4 regions of the Paenibacillus wuxiensis genome follow, and region 1 is predicted to be linked to each of the others. Evidence: riboswitches for the same ligand, from Rfam matches in the RefSeq annotation. Region 1 holds a riboswitch; each other region holds the start of a gene.

Region 1 (4,192 bases):
GCATGGGTGCCTACTTCTTCCTGACTTATATCGTATTCAAAATTGTAGTCATGTAAAGCCATTTACATAAGCAATAAGCCTGCAGCTCGCTTCTCTATACAAGCGACAACTGCAGGCTTATTTATGACCTTCCACGCAAGGGATTCTTTACGATTTTCTATCGTTCCCCTTCAACATAAATGCTTCTTCAAAATCTTCGATTTGCGTATTCGTACCAATCATAACCATAATATCTTTCTCATCAAGCACATCTTCGGCTGATGGTGCAATAATCATACCTTTCGGCTTATTCAGGGCCACGATGCTGCACCCGAACTTAGCTCTTGGATTCACATCCTTGAGCGCCATGCCTTGCATGCAGCCAGGCACGCTCAGCTCTGCAATGGTATATTCCTTGGACAATTCAATGTAATCCAGCAAGTTCGGTGATACAAGTTGATGAGCTACGCGAATGCCCATATCCCGCTCCGGGTAAATAACCCTGTCCACACCGATCCGCTCCAGAACACGTCCATGCAATTCGGAAAGTGCTTTGGCGACAACCTTCTTCACGCCAAGTTCCTTCATCTGAATACTGACCAGAATGCTCGTCTGAATATCGTCACCAATGGCTACGATCGCGCAATCGAAGTTACGTATGCCGAGTGAGCGCAGCACCTCTTCATCTGATGCGTCCGCTACAACTGCATGGGTTACGAAGCCCATAACATCCCCAATTACTTCCTCATCTTTATCAATGCCTAGCACCTGATGTCCGAGCTTGACCAGCTCCTTCGCGAGACTCGAACCGAAACGGCCCATCCCGATCACTGCAAACTGCTGCAACTCCATATCCCTGTATACTCCTTCGTCCGTTACAATCTAACTTGCTTATCCTATCGTTATTTTCCCTTCTGGGTGTCGGTATAATTCCCGCTCATTTTTCGGGCCTAACGCATAAGCCAACGTTAATGGCCCAAGACGGCCTGCAAACATCGTCAGGCTCAGCAGCACTTTTCCGATATCTGATAAATCCGCCGTCAATCCCATTGATAGCCCTACCGTTCCGAAGGCCGATGTTGTATCGAATAATATCATCAGGAAGCTATGATCTTCTGTTGTCGACAATATCATCGATACGATAATGACCAAGAACAATGACAGCAACGTTAGCGTAACTGCTTTGAAGATACGATCCTTGGCGAGTCGATACCGGTAAATGACGATATCTTCTTTCCCGCGAATCATAGCAAATACAGCTCCAATGAGAATGGCGAACGTCGTCGTCTTAATACCACCACCAGTGGATCCTGGTGATGCCCCGATGAACATCAAAAGAACCATAAAAAATTGCGAGGCTTGGCGCATGGCTCCGATGTCAATCGTATTCGCTCCAGCGGTACGCGGGCTGACAGATTGGAACAGGGATGCCCAGAACTTCTCCCAACCATTCAAACTGCCTAACGTGCGTGTATTGGTAAATTCAAATATAAATATAACGACCGTTCCGATTACAATGAGCAATCCCGTCATCGTTAACACGATCTTCGTATGCAGAGACAACTTGCGAGTACGCTTATATTCCACCAAATCGGACAAGACGATAAATCCAATCCCGCCAAGGATAATAAGCAGCATCGATACCAGGTTAATAATAGGGTCTCCGACATAGCTGGTTAAGCTCGAAAACGGCCCACTGACAGAGCCGAATAAATCAAAGCCTGCGTTATTGAAAAAAGAAACAGCATGGAAGATACCGAAATAAATGGCCTTGCCTAGCGGAAGATCAAATGCCCATCGCACGGAGAACAGTACAGCTGCCGTCCCCTCGATACATACCGCGAACAAGATCACTTTACGGATAAGGCGCACGATGCCTTCCATGCTGCCCTGATTAAGCGCTTCTTGCAATATAAGCCTTTCCTTCAGCGATATCTTCTTCTTCAGTGCTAATGCAAACAGCGTTGCCATTGTCATGAATCCAAGCCCACCAATTTGAATAAGCAGCATGATGACCACCTGCCCGAATACGGTAAAATGAGTGCCCGTATCCACCACAATGAGCCCCGTCACACAAGTTGCTGACGTTGACGTGAACAAAGCATCGAGGAATGGCAGCGGAATCCCATCCGCATTTGATATCGGAAGCATGAGTAGAAATGCGCCCAATAATACAATTGCTGCAAACCCTACAACCAGAATTCGCGGTGGTGTCAGATTAAATCGAATGGCCTTTTTTGTTCCCTCCACGGGAGTCACCTCTTTTTTTCCCCACGAAAAAAAGCACTGGAAATCCAATGCTATCGCTGGTATCCTGACGTACATGCCTACGAGGTTAGCTGTCGGATTCGGGCACGTTCAGGCTGCCCTAATCGCAAGTGGATTCTATGCATCCACAACTGCGATATTCACCCCATTTATCGGGTCCCCCGCTTTCGTTCATTCACGAAACTCGGCTTGTATGCAATTCATAACGAGATTATATACGTTTCCCCTGCAGCATACAAAGTCAAGGAATGAACAAATTAACCAGAATAAGACGAAAAACTTGAAGAAATAGCGCTTACAATCCCCCATTTTCTTCAATTGTATTCAAAACACTCATTTTCGCTAGGTGTTTCTTCATTTTCTCTGCTGGACTTTACAAAGTTGAAGTGGATAAAATGAACAAATAAGCAACCATACGCTAAATGTGTGATGGAATGGAGGTTCCAACATGTCCTATGTATCCAAGCCGCTTCTTCTTTCTTCTGTGGCCGGATTTCTATTATTCCTCATTGTTCAGGTATTCATTCCCTTTCAGCAGACAGAAGCCATGATGGAATCAGCAGCCAGCCAATCCATCTTAACCAAAGAGAAAGCAGCGCAAAAGGCACTCACATTTGTACAGGACTTAAAACAGTTCCATATTTCAATTACACCTGAAGAAGATACTGCTCCAACCGTCATTTATCGCAGTCAATCAACGGTTTCCGGCTACATGAGCAAGGAGAAGCTGACCGCTTCATTTCAGAAATGGGAACCATCCAGTCCCTATGATACTTTTCAGGTATTATTGAATATGAATCGGGCTGGAAAATCCGGTGTCATGCGCATTGACGTTCACATGACAAGCGGTCGTATTATTGGATTCGAATGGGAGGAAAAGCCTCCTATCACCTCCGACATTAGCGGGGTTACGGGAAATCATGTGGATATGGCGTCAGCAGAAGATGCGGAGACTGCCTTGGGTCCAGTGAACCGCAAGAAGCTTGCTGATACACTCTTGAAGCACATGGGATGGAATCCTACCCAATTAAAACTAATCGCATCATCGGCGGAGCTAGACACGGTAGAGTATAACGTGCCTGAAGCACGGCTTGGTGAAGCCGCATTGAACGTGAAGGCCGTCTTCTCCCAAGATCGCATTGTCATGCTGAAGCCCTACTGGGTTATCCCGAACAGCTATCTAGCTGAAGAACTGCATCAAACGAAGACTGCATCGTCCATTTACAATATCGGCTATATGTGGATGACGATCCTACTAAGTGCATGTTCACTGATCGCTTGCATCGTCTACCGTCATGGCCTGAAGTTCGGATCGAAGACATTGTTCGCCCTTACTGCCGTCTCATGCGGAATTTCTCTGCTGCATCTATGGAACGTGCTTCCGGGTCTCTTCGCTCTGGAACTCCGTACCCCTGTGGACTCGGTGAATATGGGGCTGTCCTTTGCCATTCAAGGCGCAATTACAGTAATTCAAGGCGTTATCCTCTACTTCTCTCTCCATGCGGGAAAGCGAGCATGGGAGTTGTCTGCGTACAGAGATGTTCTGCCTACCTGGAGTGATCGCGCATTTGGCGGCAAGCTCATACAAGCATTATGGATCGGAATCGCGTACACAGGCGTATTGCTCGGCATGCAAACGGTTATATTTTTCATTTTGGAATCAGGGTTTCATGCGTGGTCATCGACCGATGCCTCACAATCTCCGCTCAACCTGCGAATTGCACCACTGTTCCCTCTTCTAGCTTGGGTTGCAGCTATTTCGGAGGAAGGGATATACCGCTTGTTCGGGGTTGGACTGCTGAACCGATTGTTCCGCAACCCATGGTTAGCCGGGATTATCCCTACCCTTGTATGGGCGTTCGGACATGTCACCTATCCGATCTATCCGTATTACTCTCGTCCGGTAGAGCTCCTGTTTATCGGCATGTTCTTCCTGTTCATTATG
Region 2 (4,192 bases), on a different contig from region 1:
GAGGAATATGAGCATGGAAGGCAGCTATGCGCTGCCGCAGGAATTGAGCTGGAATTTCAGGAACGCAGCGAGGGAATTAGCCCTTCAGCAGCAGCCCCAAGCATTGTGGGCCGATTGCCATTATCAGCATTGCAGGAGACGATTCTCGCCATGTGCTTCCGGGAGACCTTAACGAATGTCGTCAGGCACAGCCGGGCGAAGCATTGCTCGGTTCGGGTTGAGGTGGGAGAGGCAAGGGTTCGATTGGAGATTGCAGATGATGGCATCGGAATTGATGAGCACCAGCTTAAGCAATCAAGTGGGACAGGCATGGCCGGACTGAAACAGCGGCTTCAGCTTGTGGACGGGACGCTTGCTATAGAGTCTGGTGCCCACAAGGGAACGGCATTATCGTTAGTCATTCCGCGTGTAATCCGCGATGGGAAGGGGAAAGGTTCATCATGATTCGAGTTATATTGGGAGAGGACCAACAGATGCTGCGAAGTGCACTCGCCACCTTGTTGTCTCTTGAGGATGATATCGAAGTGATTGGTCAGGCCGAGAATGGCAGTGTAGCGCTGTCGCTTATAGAGGTACTTCAGCCGGATATCGCGGTACTGGATATCGAGATGCCACTTATGACGGGGCTGGATGTCGCGGATGCAGTCAAGAAGAAGGGGCTGGACTGTCGGATTATTATGCTGACGACCTTTGCTCGCTCAGGCTATCTCCAGCGTGCAATGGCATCCAGTGTAGGCGGTTATTTACTCAAGGACAGTCCAAGCGACGAGTTGTCAGATGCCATTCGCCAGGTATATGCAGGCAAGCGGGTGATGAGTCCCGAATTAACGTTGGCTGCGTGGGAAGACCCTTGTCCGTTGTCCCCGAGGGAGAAGGAAGTGCTGTTGCTTGCTGAGAATGGACTGTCCATGCAGGATATTAGCGCCAAATTGTTCTTATCCTATGGAACGGTGCGCAACTATATGTCGGATGCGATTAGCAAAGTAGGAGCGGGTACGCGAATTGAGGCGATTCGAACTGCCAGGGAGAAGGGCTGGCTGGATTAAGAACTGCTGCTGGAATATATGCAGAAGATACTTGATGGAGAATTGTCGGCTCAATTAGCATCCAGAATATAAATGGGTAAGTGCTTCACTAAGTGAATATTTAGCTTATTTTCAGTTTCATTTCAGGAATTACGAACATACTATAGCCATCCCTTACATAAGGAGGTGGAACCTATGAAACGCAATTCAACCGTAGCAGCGTGGACGTGCCTAATGCTTCTCTTGATGGCTTCACCTGCAGCAGCGCAAAGCAGAACTGCGCTAGATGCTGCGGCAGATAAGAGCAGAGAGCAAGCTGCTGTACGAGTGGTCACTTCATCTCAGGCTGTACAGCCGAATCAGCAGAGCATGGAGACGGATAAACAATTAGAACAAGTACAGGCACAAATGAAGGAGCTTCGTGCAGAAATGAAGCAGCTGCGCGAGAAGAAGCTTCAATTGCTAGCTAAGAAACACGGAATTTCGACAGAAGGCAAGAGCAACAAGCAAATTCACCAGGAATTACGCGAGAAATTAGGCATAAAAGGACGACTGTTCCACGAGAAACATCACATTAATGGGAAGCATGTCGAGGATCGTCAGACTCAGCTTCAGCACGAGGAAGAAAAGCATCGAGCAGAGGCGGATGGGCTCACACCAGAAGAGATTAAGGCGAAATTCCAAGAATTGAATGGGTCAGTTAAGTAAATCAGAAGCGTCTATGCGAAAATAGTGAATATCCAGACAAGATATCGGGACATGCGCACAAGCGCATGTCCTTGTGTCGTTAATGGCGATGAGAATGGTTGAAACCGAAAAAGAAATATTTCGTAAAGATAGATAAAAGCACGAATCGTTGACATGCAGAGATGCATAGGATAAAGAAGTTGGATTTGCGCGGATAATGAGGGTAACATGAAACAACCCGACGAAAAGGCGCGTAGCGCTTCTCATCGGGTTATGTAGTCGTTCATATCATTATAAGAGTGCAGTAAACAATCAAACTATTGATATTATTGATTTTCAGTAGCGATAGACGAGAAGTCATTCTCGCTCATTACACGACGTGCACCTACATAGCGCTTCTCGTAGTAGTCCATGCTAAGGCTGTCGATGCGCGTACCCTTGCTTGTCGAAGCGTGTGCGAATTTGTTGTCGCCTACGTAAATGCCGACATGCGATACACCGTTGCCGCCGCTTGTGTCAAAGAAGACCAGGTCTCCTGGACGAAGCTCGTCTTTGCTAACTTTCTCACCAGCGTCAAATTGCGACGAAGATGTGCGAGGAAGATCAATTTCGAACTTGTCGAACACGTACTTCGTAAATCCGGAGCAGTCAAAGCCTTTCGTTGTTGTACCACCATACTTGTACGAAATGCCAAGCAAACCGTCAATCGTGTTGTCCATTTTGGATGCTGCGAATGTGCTGCCTGCACTGAACGAAGTAAACAGAACGCTCAGTCCGAGCACCGCTGTAACTAGCTTCTTCTTCAAAGGGAAGGCTCCTTCCGTGCCTGCGAGGTTAGCTGGAGGGTTCGGTTGAAGGACCCCTATGATCCCTGTGTTACAAGATCAATTCACCCGTAAAAACTGGTTCCCCCGCTTTCCGGTCCGCCCGGAAACTCGGCATTCTGGTTTTTGGAATATGTATTGCTGCGTGCGATAGTAACAATTTTGCAAGAGTTAGTGCCGCTTTCATGACAAAGTTGTAATAAATCTAGACTTATTGTAACAGACGGAAATTCCTTTGACAAATATTTTTTGTCCTTGACACGAAAAAAACTTGTCAGATCAGCGTTTTTTTCGCTGATAGACAAGTTTTTTAATTCATTTTGTTAGGTTACGCTACTTCAATATCATCGTAACCCTTTGTAACTTTGTAACTTTGTAACTTTATAACTCTGTAACTAAATTGCGCTCAATCAGAACCCCCATTATTTCATCTGTTGCTCTGCTTCCTGCCAGACAGCGTGGCGTGCAGACAATCCCCACATTTTGAGTATAGTCATAATGGCAGGCAATGCCTGTTGAATAATGAGTGCGGTAATTCCGGTGAACACGGCCGCCGCCGTTGTGGACAATATGCCTACGCCAATCGTGATACCAATAAAGAGAAGTGACAATCCTAGAATGGGAAGCAAGCGACGAGTTCCGGCTGTCACAGATCGAATTAACGGTGTTTCTGAGGCAGCGCCGAAGTTAAGGAATAAGAACAATTGATGAACAAGCCAGCCGCCAATGAACCAAGCGATTACAAACGGTGCCACTGCCACGAGTAAGGAAGACAGAGAAGCCGATGTGGACAGGGCATGGGCCGCATAAGGAACGAACCATATAGCGGGTGCGATAATGAGCAGTGTCTCGAGTAGATAGAGGACAAGCATTGGCTTCCAAGCGAGCTTGATACCTTGGAAAAAGGCAAGCCCCTGCTGCTTGGGCCGTGACATAGCATGGAATACACCCGCGTGAATGAAGGGGGTAAGCAGCATATGGACGGCAACGAATCCGAGGATAGCCCATAAGTAAGGGAAGTAGTCATTCGTCTTCATTAGATAGAACTGGCTTTCGGTCAGAAAGAGCTGCCTGCTCATCTCGGTAGGTGCTGGATCTGGGTAACGGCGCAGGATAGGTGTTACCACTCCATCGACGAAGCGATAGAGGAAGAACCCCCATAACAGTTGGTACAAGAATAGAATGACCCATATATAGATGTGCTCTTTGCACCAATTCCAGCCTGAACGCACATAAGCCTTCACACTATCACCACCCCAAAATGTTCGTAACAGCTTCGATTACCTTGATGACGGATAAATTAACTCGTGTACGGACAGGTTCATCGACATGAGCACGCATATAATTATTGATGTGCTTGTTCTCAACGACAATCGAATATAGAGGATCAACCATGACCCAGCTGAGCGGCGCTTTATGGGTGACGGTATATTGGATGCGGTCTCCCTCTCCATTCCATCCCTTGCGAGTCGTCGTGCCATCCGAGAATCCAAATACGATCGGAATGGATGGATAATTGGCACCGAGCTTGCGGATATAGACAGTCGCTTCATATTGGGTAGACCCATTCGATTCAATCGTACGTGAATCAATGTTCTCCACGGCGAAGTCTGCCATCATGCCGTTGTACACATATTGTTGGAAGAAATCATTCCA
Region 3 (4,192 bases), on a different contig from region 1:
CTGGCATAACCGTACTGCTATCCGCGATATCCGTTCTATTCGGATTACTATTGGGAGTGGCCATTGTCTTGATGCGGATGTCTAAAATAAAGCCGCTTAAATGGTTTGCTGTCACCTATATCGAGGTGTTCCGTGGAACACCGCTGCTTGTACAATTATTCATTATTCATTATGGACTTGCAGAGTATGGCGTAGAATTTAGTGCACTAACATCTGGAGCGATTGCTCTATCCTTAAATAGTGGTGCGTATTTGGCTGAAATCTTCCGTGCCGGCATACAATCGATCGACCACGGTCAATTGGAAGCAGCTCGTTCTCTCGGAATGTCAAAATCAATGGGGATGCGCTTGATCGTACTTCCACAAGCGTTCCGCAATGTTATTCCGGCGATAGGCAACGAATTTATTACGATTATTAAGGAGACTTCAATTGTCAGCACCATCGGGATTGCAGACTTGATGTTTGAGACGAATATCGTTCGTGCCAAAATTTATTCAGCGATGGGACCACTGATTGGAGCAGCGTGTATCTATCTCATTCTAACCTTCACTTTATCGAAAGTGGTGGCACGTTTGGAAAGGAAGTTGAGCGAGCATGATTAAAATTCAAAATTTGCATAAATCGTATGATAGATTGGAGATTTTAAAAGGGGTAAATGTCTCTATTGATCGTGGTGAAGTGGTTGTAGTCATAGGCCCTAGCGGATCCGGAAAGAGTACTCTCCTTCGTTGCATTAATTTGCTGGAAACTCCGACACAAGGGGATATCCGTTTCGAGGATCAGTGCATCACTGACAAGTCGCACAACATTAACAAAACACGTGAAAAAATGGGGATGGTATTCCAATCGTTCAACCTATTTCCCCATATGACCGTGCTGCAAAATATTACCCTTGCTCCAATAAAGGTGAAACATGTGCCAGAGGCTGAAGCAAATAAACTAGCAATGGAGCTGCTTGGCAAGGTTGGATTGGCGGATAAGGCCAAGGCATTCCCTAGACAATTGTCCGGTGGACAGAAGCAGCGTATCGCGATTGCGCGAGCACTTGCTATGCAGCCGCATGTGATGCTGTTCGATGAGCCGACATCAGCGCTTGATCCAGAGATGGTCGGCGAAGTGCTTGAGGTCATGAAATCACTCGCCGGAGAAGGAATGACGATGGTAATCGTAACTCATGAGATGAACTTCGCACGTGAAGTGGGCGATCGTATTTTGTTTATGGATGGCGGCAATATTGTGGAGGAAGGTTCTCCAGACCAATTATTTAACCATCCTAAGCATGCTAGAACGCAGGATTTTCTAAGTAGAGTATTGTAAAGAGGTATTGTAAATATATAGGTATTCGAATAGGCATCCTTAGGGGGTGCCTATTGTTGTTTTGCTGTATTATGTAAGCGTTTTCGTTTACAAATCTGAAATATGTGCTATGATAGAAACAGAAAGATTACAAAAATGTCATCTCTGATTACAAATTTGTTATGAAATAAAAAAAGTTTGAAGCTTCAATCCATTGGGGGGCGCGGGTTCCAGAGACTTACCATCATATTCCTGCGCACAGGTTACAAAATTGTGATATGATGCAATCCGAGCCGAAACGACACACCCGTACGGGGGACTATTGACCGGTGTTCGATATTACGAGAACACCTTGGGGTGAATCGCTTATTCCGCAACTTGGAATGGCGTAGGGGAACTCCTTGACCCGAATCCGACAACTAACCCCGCAGGCTAATGCACAGGAGGAAAACAAAACATATGCGTAAAAGAATTACACTAACGATTACAGCAGCATTACTTGGACTTGCGTCCATTCTTCAAATTTTGCCGGCACAGGCTGAGCCCTATACGGTAAAAGAAGGAGAAACGTTCTATTCAATTGCTAAGAATTACAACATGAGTGTTGAATCCGTATTGTCGGCAAACCCGACAATTAATCCGAAAAATTTGTATGGTGGACTCTCCATCGAACTTCCAAGCCCTGTTGTTCAAAAGTCGGTATTGGAAGGGATGCCAGTCAATAATGCTTTGGGTGTAGCAAAAAATGACGAACAGGCAGTCAAAACGGCTTCGAATAATCAGAAAGCAGCAGTACAACAAGCTGCTCCTAAAAATGTAGTTCAATTGTCCTCTGGACGTACAGCGACATACAAGAAAACGATAAGCATGCGTGCTACAGCCTATACCGCTCATCCGAGTGAAAACGGCAAATGGGGCGCAGTAGATGCTTTGGGTAATGCATTGAAACTAGGTACAGTTGCGGTCGATCCAAAAGTGATTCCGCTTGGTACGAAATTGTATATTACGGGATATGATTTCAAACACTTGCCGACAGGCGGTATGGTTGCTGTAGCTACGGATACAGGCGGTGCAATCAAGGGGAAAAAGGTTGACATATTTGTACCGGTAAGCAAGAAGACAGGCAACACATTCGGCGTGCAAGACGTTAAAGTATACGTGTTGAAATAATATCTACTATTATATATAGATGTAGATGAATACTTACAATAGCAATTGAACAACAAGCCTCGCCATTATGGCGGGGCTTGTTTACTTATTCCTTCTTTTCCTTCTGATCTTGGAGCAGATCAGGCAGGGTGACGAACTCATATTTCCGCTCCCTTAACTGCTGAATAATCGATGGGAGTGCTTTCACGGTTCCATGCAGATATCCATTTTGTGTGCTTCCGCTGGCATGCTGCAATACGATGGAACCTGGGCGTACCCCACGCATCACATTTTGCAAAATACGTGAAGCGGTTAATCCACGCCAATCGTTTGTATCTACATCCCAATTGACGACCATGTATCCATTATCTCCTGCCCAGCGCAATTGCTCTTCGTTGATTTCTCCATATGGCGGACGGAAGTATCGAGGCTTATATCCGGTAGACTGCTCGATAATGCGTTCAGTATCCTTCACCTGGTGTTCAAAAGCTGGAAGCGTCAGCTTTGTCAGCAACGGATGATTGTACGAATGATTACCGATCACATGCCCCTCGCGCACCATCCGCTCGACGAGTCCTGGATAAGCCTTGGCACGAGAGCCAACAAGAAAGAAAGTGGCTCGGATATTGTGCTCCTTCAATATATCCAATACAAGCGGCGTAATGCGGTTATCCGGTGCGTCATCGAAGGTGAGCGCAACTTGTCGTTCTCCATGACGCTGCTTCGCATTCAATTTAAAGATATGTGGGTACTTCAACCGCAGTTCCGCAATCGTGAGATGCTGTTTCTTCATCTTATGCATACTGGAGCGGGATGATTGTGAAGCTTGCGCCGCAGATTGCGACGGGGTTGATTTCTGCCACTTGTGCTGGCGTTCATTCAAAGAGGAAGAACGCTGTTTCTGCTGGCCAGATTCTGACTCTGCCTGCTGCGACTCCAGTCTCTTCTGACTTTTCTGATTATCACGCTCTTTATGCTCAGCTGATATGGTGAATTTAGGCATCTCAAGATGATCCGATGAAGCTGCATTCTCTTGCTTCTCCTTAGCATGTGGGGAATGCATGTTCACAGAGTCTGCCTTGAAGATACGTGGTACTGGATGAGTGCGATCTTGTCTCCACAGACTGTCTGCTGATGAATGGATCGATTCCGACTGATTTGGCTTGCTTGGTGGAAGATTGGGTATGGGAGGCGTTGCTTCCTGCGAACGATGGAAGCAGCCAGTAATACAGAGCAAACAAAGGGATAGTACAGATAAGCAGATTCGACAATGTTGCATAGCGCCATTCCCCCATTCCATAAACAGTTCAATGTTCTTGTTATGTCCTTGGGGTGGTAGAAATATGCCCTTCCACTTACCTAGTACGGTAGGGAAATAATCTCATCGACTATAATTGTTAGGATGTTCACTTGTAACTTCTTGCTAATATTCTGAAAATTTGCGAAACCATTGTCACAATTCATACGCTAATGTGACATGGGTCACAGTGGGATGTCAACCAGAACATGCATAGTAGAAGTGTAAAGGTGAGAAAAGCTTATGCATAGGCCATATAGGCAGCAATCCATAAGGTTGTGAATGTGGGCTTTTCTTACGAGCAGGAATCTGCACATCTCAATAAACGTGAGAAGGATGCAGACTGTCCTTACTCGTGAAAAAAGGAGCATACTTGTGTATACGATTCTTTCCAACGAACGCATCTCTGAAGGCATTTACCTCATGACGGTGGAGGGTCAATTTCAAGCA
Region 4 (4,192 bases), on a different contig from region 1:
AGTCTCGAATCACCTTACGGAAGATACAAGGCGTATGTTTATACGCCGCAATCATTAGATCGATTTACAAGAAAGAAAAAGGGGCGCATAAACGTGTTATTTGATACACATACGCATTTAGACAGCAGCAATTTTGACGAGGATCGCGATCAGGTTATCGCACGGGCCATTGAACAAGGGGTGACCCGTATGGTTAACATCGGGTTCAATCGAGAGACGATCCCGACGACGATGGCGTTGGCAGAGAAATATGATTTTATCTATGCAGCCGTGGGCTGGCATCCGGTAGATGCGATAACGATGAAGCCGGAGGATATAGACTGGATCGCCAAGCTAACGGAGCATGAAAAGGTTGTGGCGATTGGCGAGATCGGACTGGACTATCACTGGGATACGTCTCCGAAGGATGTTCAGCACCGTGTATTCCGCGAGCAAATTGGGTTGGCGCGAGAATTGAAGATGCCGATCATTATTCATAATCGTGAAGCGCACGAAGATGTAATCCGCATCTTGCGCGAGGAGAAGGCTCACGAAGTAGGGGGCATCATGCACTCCTTCTCAGGTAGCTGGGAAACAGCGAAGATGTGCCTGGATATGGGCTTCTACCTTTCATTTGGAGGACCTGTTACTTTCAAAAATGCAAAACAGCCGAAAGAAGTACTTGTTAAGGTTCCGAATGATCGACTGCTTGTGGAGACGGATTCTCCCTATTTGACTCCTCATCCGTTCCGAGGCAAGCGCAATGAGTCCGCATATGTTCGTCTTGTTGCAGAGGTTGCAGCAGAGCTGAAAGGTATGGAATTTGAAGAATTTTGCAGAATGACGACTCAAAATGCAATGACATGTTTTGACATCGCGTGAAAACGGGCCAAAAACAAGTGAAAAAAAGACATTGGCCATAAAATAAGTGGATTTCATTATGAAAAACGGATTTAGTTACATTTTTTTAACCATTTTTCGCGAAAAACGGAATTGCTACTGTCTTTACAAGAAGATTGCAAACACGATATGATTTCTCACAGATGTTATTACACAATTCAATATTGTTCCAACTAATTCAGTATCGCTTAATCTCCATGAAGTGGAGAGCGGGGGAACCAGAGTGTGAACGACATGACATGAGTACATGTTCAATCACACGGATTAATTCCTTGGGGTGAATTAGGGACGACCGAGCCATGAGCCGGTTGGTTCCGATAGGGCGACTCTCAAGCCCGAACCCGACAGCTAACCTCGTCAGCGTACCGAGAGAGGGTTCCTCGCGTCCTGCACTGTTGACGTTTGGGTTTCTATTACGGAAGCCGCGAAAGAGTCTCCTCTTACGAAGGGCTTCTTTTGTTTACTCTCAAACATTCTTTTTTTGAATAATGAGAATAAAGACGTCATAGGGTGTAAGAAATAGGAGGTGGGAGCAGCCAATACTGAAACGTTGGTACGGAGATTTCGGCATTGTCTTGAACGATTACATGCTCGTTTATGGCAAGTGAAGTCTCTCGTAAACATTCTTGAAATAGTCGCGTCAGATGGAATCATGCAGAGCACTCGACGGCGGGACTATGTAAGGAGGACCGAGAAATGGGACAGATCGTGAACAACGAAACCCATGAACCCCGATCATCCAGCATGTCACTCGCATTGCGATGGAAGCATGAAAATGTGCGTGTTATCACCGTTATTGCAGCTGTAGCAATCGTGATCACATTAATAGCAGTCTTGACTTGGTATAATGTAACGAAGAAGACAGTGGCTGTGCTCGTTGATGGACAAGAGCGTTCAGTCGAAACTCGCCTAGATACGCTTCGCAATGTTTTGGATGAGCATGCGATAGCGCTTGGGGCATACGATGTAGTATCGAAGCCGCTTGATGCAGAAATTGCTGATGGAGATCGAGTTATTATTGAACGCGCTTTGCCTATCCAAATTACAGCGGATGGGAAGAAAGAAACACAATTTACGACGAAGAAGTCGGTGCATGATGCACTGAGTTCGCTGCAAATCCAAGTGAACCCTGAAGATAAGGTATTCCCTTCTAAGCGTGCCTCTATTTCGAAGAACATGGATATTCGTATCGTCCGTGTCAGCAAGAAGATGGAAGAGCGTAAAGTGAAGGTTCCTTATCAAGTGGTGAAGCAGGCAGATGCTACTCTCCTTAAGGGGAAGACCAAGACGGTTCAAGATGGAAAAGAAGGCTTGGTTGTCCAGAAAGTACAGAAAACGTACGAGGATGGTAAGCTCGTATATGCGCAGATGGTCGACAAATCCGTTCATACAAAACAAGTGAATCAAGTGATAGCCTATGGAACGAAGAAGGAACCGGAAGTTGCTGTTCTGTCAGTGAACGCGCAGGAAGACGATTCTGACAATGTTTCCAGTGGCGACAAAGATTTTAACTATAAAAAAGTGCTGAAGAACGTTCAACTGACGGCGTATACGGAATCTGAGGGATCGGCTGGTGCGAAGACGGCATCTGGCGCAATAGTATCAGAAGGTCGTACTATCGCGGTTGATCCGAAGGTCATTCCGCTCGGCTGGTGGGTATATATCGAAGGGATTGGATTCAGACGTGCTGAAGATACAGGTGGCGCGGTCAAGGGGAAAATTATCGATGTATACTTCGACAGCAAGAAGGCGGTCAGCAAATTCGGACGCAAGAAGGGGTACACCGTATACGTGGTTGGCCCAGTCAAGCCGGAATCGAACTAACGCACAAGGTATGCAGCCATGTGTAATTAGGATATAGTAATGAATAATGATTTATGTCATGCTAAGAAGAGGGGACACCCTCTTCTTTTGTTGTTTATTTATGAATGGAGAGCATGAGAAGGATGCGGAATTAGGAAGCAGCCTTGTGGTGAGAGGAGCAAGCATATTGATACGTGAAGTGATAGTTGTAGAAGGCAAAGATGATACCGTTGCCATTCACCGTGCCGTTGAGGCGGATACAATTGAGACAGGTGGATCGGCGATTAATGATACAACGATAAAACGCATCGCATTGGCCCAAGAGCGTCGAGGGGTTATTATTTTCACGGATCCAGATCATGCGGGAGAGAAAATTCGGAAGACGATAGCAGAACGTGTACCTGGGTGCAAGCACGCTTTCCTGCCTAGACATGAGGCGATAGCCAAAGGGGATCTTGGTGTGGAGAATGCAAAGCCAGAAGCGATTCGCCGTGCCTTAGAGCAGGTTCGCTCGGAGATGCCAAGCATGACGTCAGAGCTGACGTGGACGGATCTCGTCGAAGCGGGATTAACGACGCATGCAGGCTCTGCAGAACGCAGACGGCAGTTAGGTGAAATATTGGGCATTGGATACTGCAACGCGAAGCAGATGCTCAAGCGCTGCGGTGTGTTTCAGATCGGACGAGAGGAATTTGAGAACGCCTTGCGGAAGCTGAACCAATTCGAGCAGGAACAATGTGCAGAAGGAGAATAGATGGAATGACGCAGACGAGAATAGATATTGCAACACCGAACCGCACGAAAGACATTATACGCAAGCATGGGTTTTCATTTAAGAAAAGCTTAGGACAGAACTTCCTAATTGATATGAACATTTTGCGCCGTATTGTGGATGCTGCAGAGCTGGATGATGTGACAGGTGCCCTGGAGATTGGGCCTGGGATTGGTGCGCTTACGGAGCAGCTCGCTAAGCGCGCTCGTCGTGTAACAGCAGTCGAGATCGATCAGCGCTTGCTTCCGATATTAGGGGAAGTGCTGGAGCCTTATGAACATGTCCATGTTGTACATGGGGATGTATTGAAGGTGGATTTGCATGAATTGTTCCGCGAACAGTTCCAGGATGTCGATCGGGTAAGTGTTGTGGCTAACTTGCCGTATTATGTGACGACCCCGATTATGATGAAGCTTCTGGAGGAGCGTCTGCCGCTCAAGAACATCGTCGTCATGATTCAGAAGGAAGTTGCAGAGCGAATGGCAGCGAAGCCAGGAGGCAAGGATTACGGCAGCTTAAGTGTGGCTGTTCAATATTTTGCAGAGCCGGAGCTTGTATGCACCGTGCCGCATACGGTGTTCATCCCGCAGCCAAATGTAGAGTCTGCAGTAATCCGTCTACGTGTGAGACAGACTCCACCTGTGCAGGTGAAGGATGAGCCGCTGTTATTCGATGTTGTACAGGCTTCGTTCGCTCAGCGTCGCAAGACGATTTGGAATAACCTGAAGGCTCGCTATG

The links. A riboswitch is a leader RNA that binds a small molecule or an ion and turns the genes downstream of it on or off. The one in region 1 is predicted to bind cyclic di-AMP.
Region 2: it holds a riboswitch for cyclic di-AMP, as region 1 does, so the genes downstream of both, ABN764_RS27610 (C40 family peptidase) here and ABN764_RS22965 (TrkH family potassium uptake protein) in region 1, are expected to answer to the same signal.
Region 3: it holds a riboswitch for cyclic di-AMP, as region 1 does, so the genes downstream of both, ABN764_RS02880 (3D domain-containing protein) here and ABN764_RS22965 (TrkH family potassium uptake protein) in region 1, are expected to answer to the same signal.
Region 4: it holds a riboswitch for cyclic di-AMP, as region 1 does, so the genes downstream of both, ABN764_RS28765 (resuscitation-promoting factor) here and ABN764_RS22965 (TrkH family potassium uptake protein) in region 1, are expected to answer to the same signal.

The regions. Positions count from the first base shown of each region.
Region 1 is NZ_JBEFZI010000010.1:139,221-143,412, reverse strand. Features, by position in the region: gene ABN764_RS22975 (hypothetical protein) at 1-56, shown strand, start outside; gene ABN764_RS22970 (potassium channel family protein) at 148-831, opposite strand; gene ABN764_RS22965 (TrkH family potassium uptake protein) at 871-2,229, opposite strand; cyclic di-AMP (ydaO/yuaA leader) riboswitch at 2,289-2,447, opposite strand; gene ABN764_RS22960 (CPBP family intramembrane glutamic endopeptidase) at 2,696-4,192, shown strand, end outside.
Region 2 is NZ_JBEFZI010000017.1:39,862-44,053, reverse strand. Features, by position in the region: gene ABN764_RS27625 (sensor histidine kinase) at 1-444, shown strand, start outside; gene ABN764_RS27620 (response regulator transcription factor) at 441-1,046, shown strand; gene ABN764_RS27615 (serine protease) at 1,221-1,733, shown strand; gene ABN764_RS27610 (C40 family peptidase) at 2,039-2,518, opposite strand; cyclic di-AMP (ydaO/yuaA leader) riboswitch at 2,522-2,663, opposite strand; gene ABN764_RS27605 (hypothetical protein) at 2,959-3,780, opposite strand; gene ABN764_RS27600 (M1 family metallopeptidase) at 3,785-4,192, opposite strand, start outside.
Region 3 is NZ_JBEFZI010000001.1:631,833-636,024, forward strand. Features, by position in the region: gene ABN764_RS02870 (amino acid ABC transporter permease) at 1-602, shown strand, start outside; gene ABN764_RS02875 (amino acid ABC transporter ATP-binding protein) at 595-1,317, shown strand; cyclic di-AMP (ydaO/yuaA leader) riboswitch at 1,578-1,746, shown strand; gene ABN764_RS02880 (3D domain-containing protein) at 1,756-2,466, shown strand; gene ABN764_RS02885 (polysaccharide deacetylase family protein) at 2,552-3,724, opposite strand; gene ABN764_RS02890 (dihydroorotate dehydrogenase electron transfer subunit) at 4,118-4,192, shown strand, end outside.
Region 4 is NZ_JBEFZI010000020.1:10,869-15,060, forward strand. Features, by position in the region: gene ABN764_RS28755 (HD domain-containing protein) at 1-58, shown strand, start outside; gene ABN764_RS28760 (TatD family hydrolase) at 94-861, shown strand; cyclic di-AMP (ydaO/yuaA leader) riboswitch at 1,055-1,258, shown strand; gene ABN764_RS28765 (resuscitation-promoting factor) at 1,576-2,703, shown strand; gene rnmV (ribonuclease M5) at 2,870-3,436, shown strand; gene rsmA (16S rRNA (adenine(1518)-N(6)/adenine(1519)-N(6))-dimethyltransferase RsmA) at 3,442-4,192, shown strand, end outside.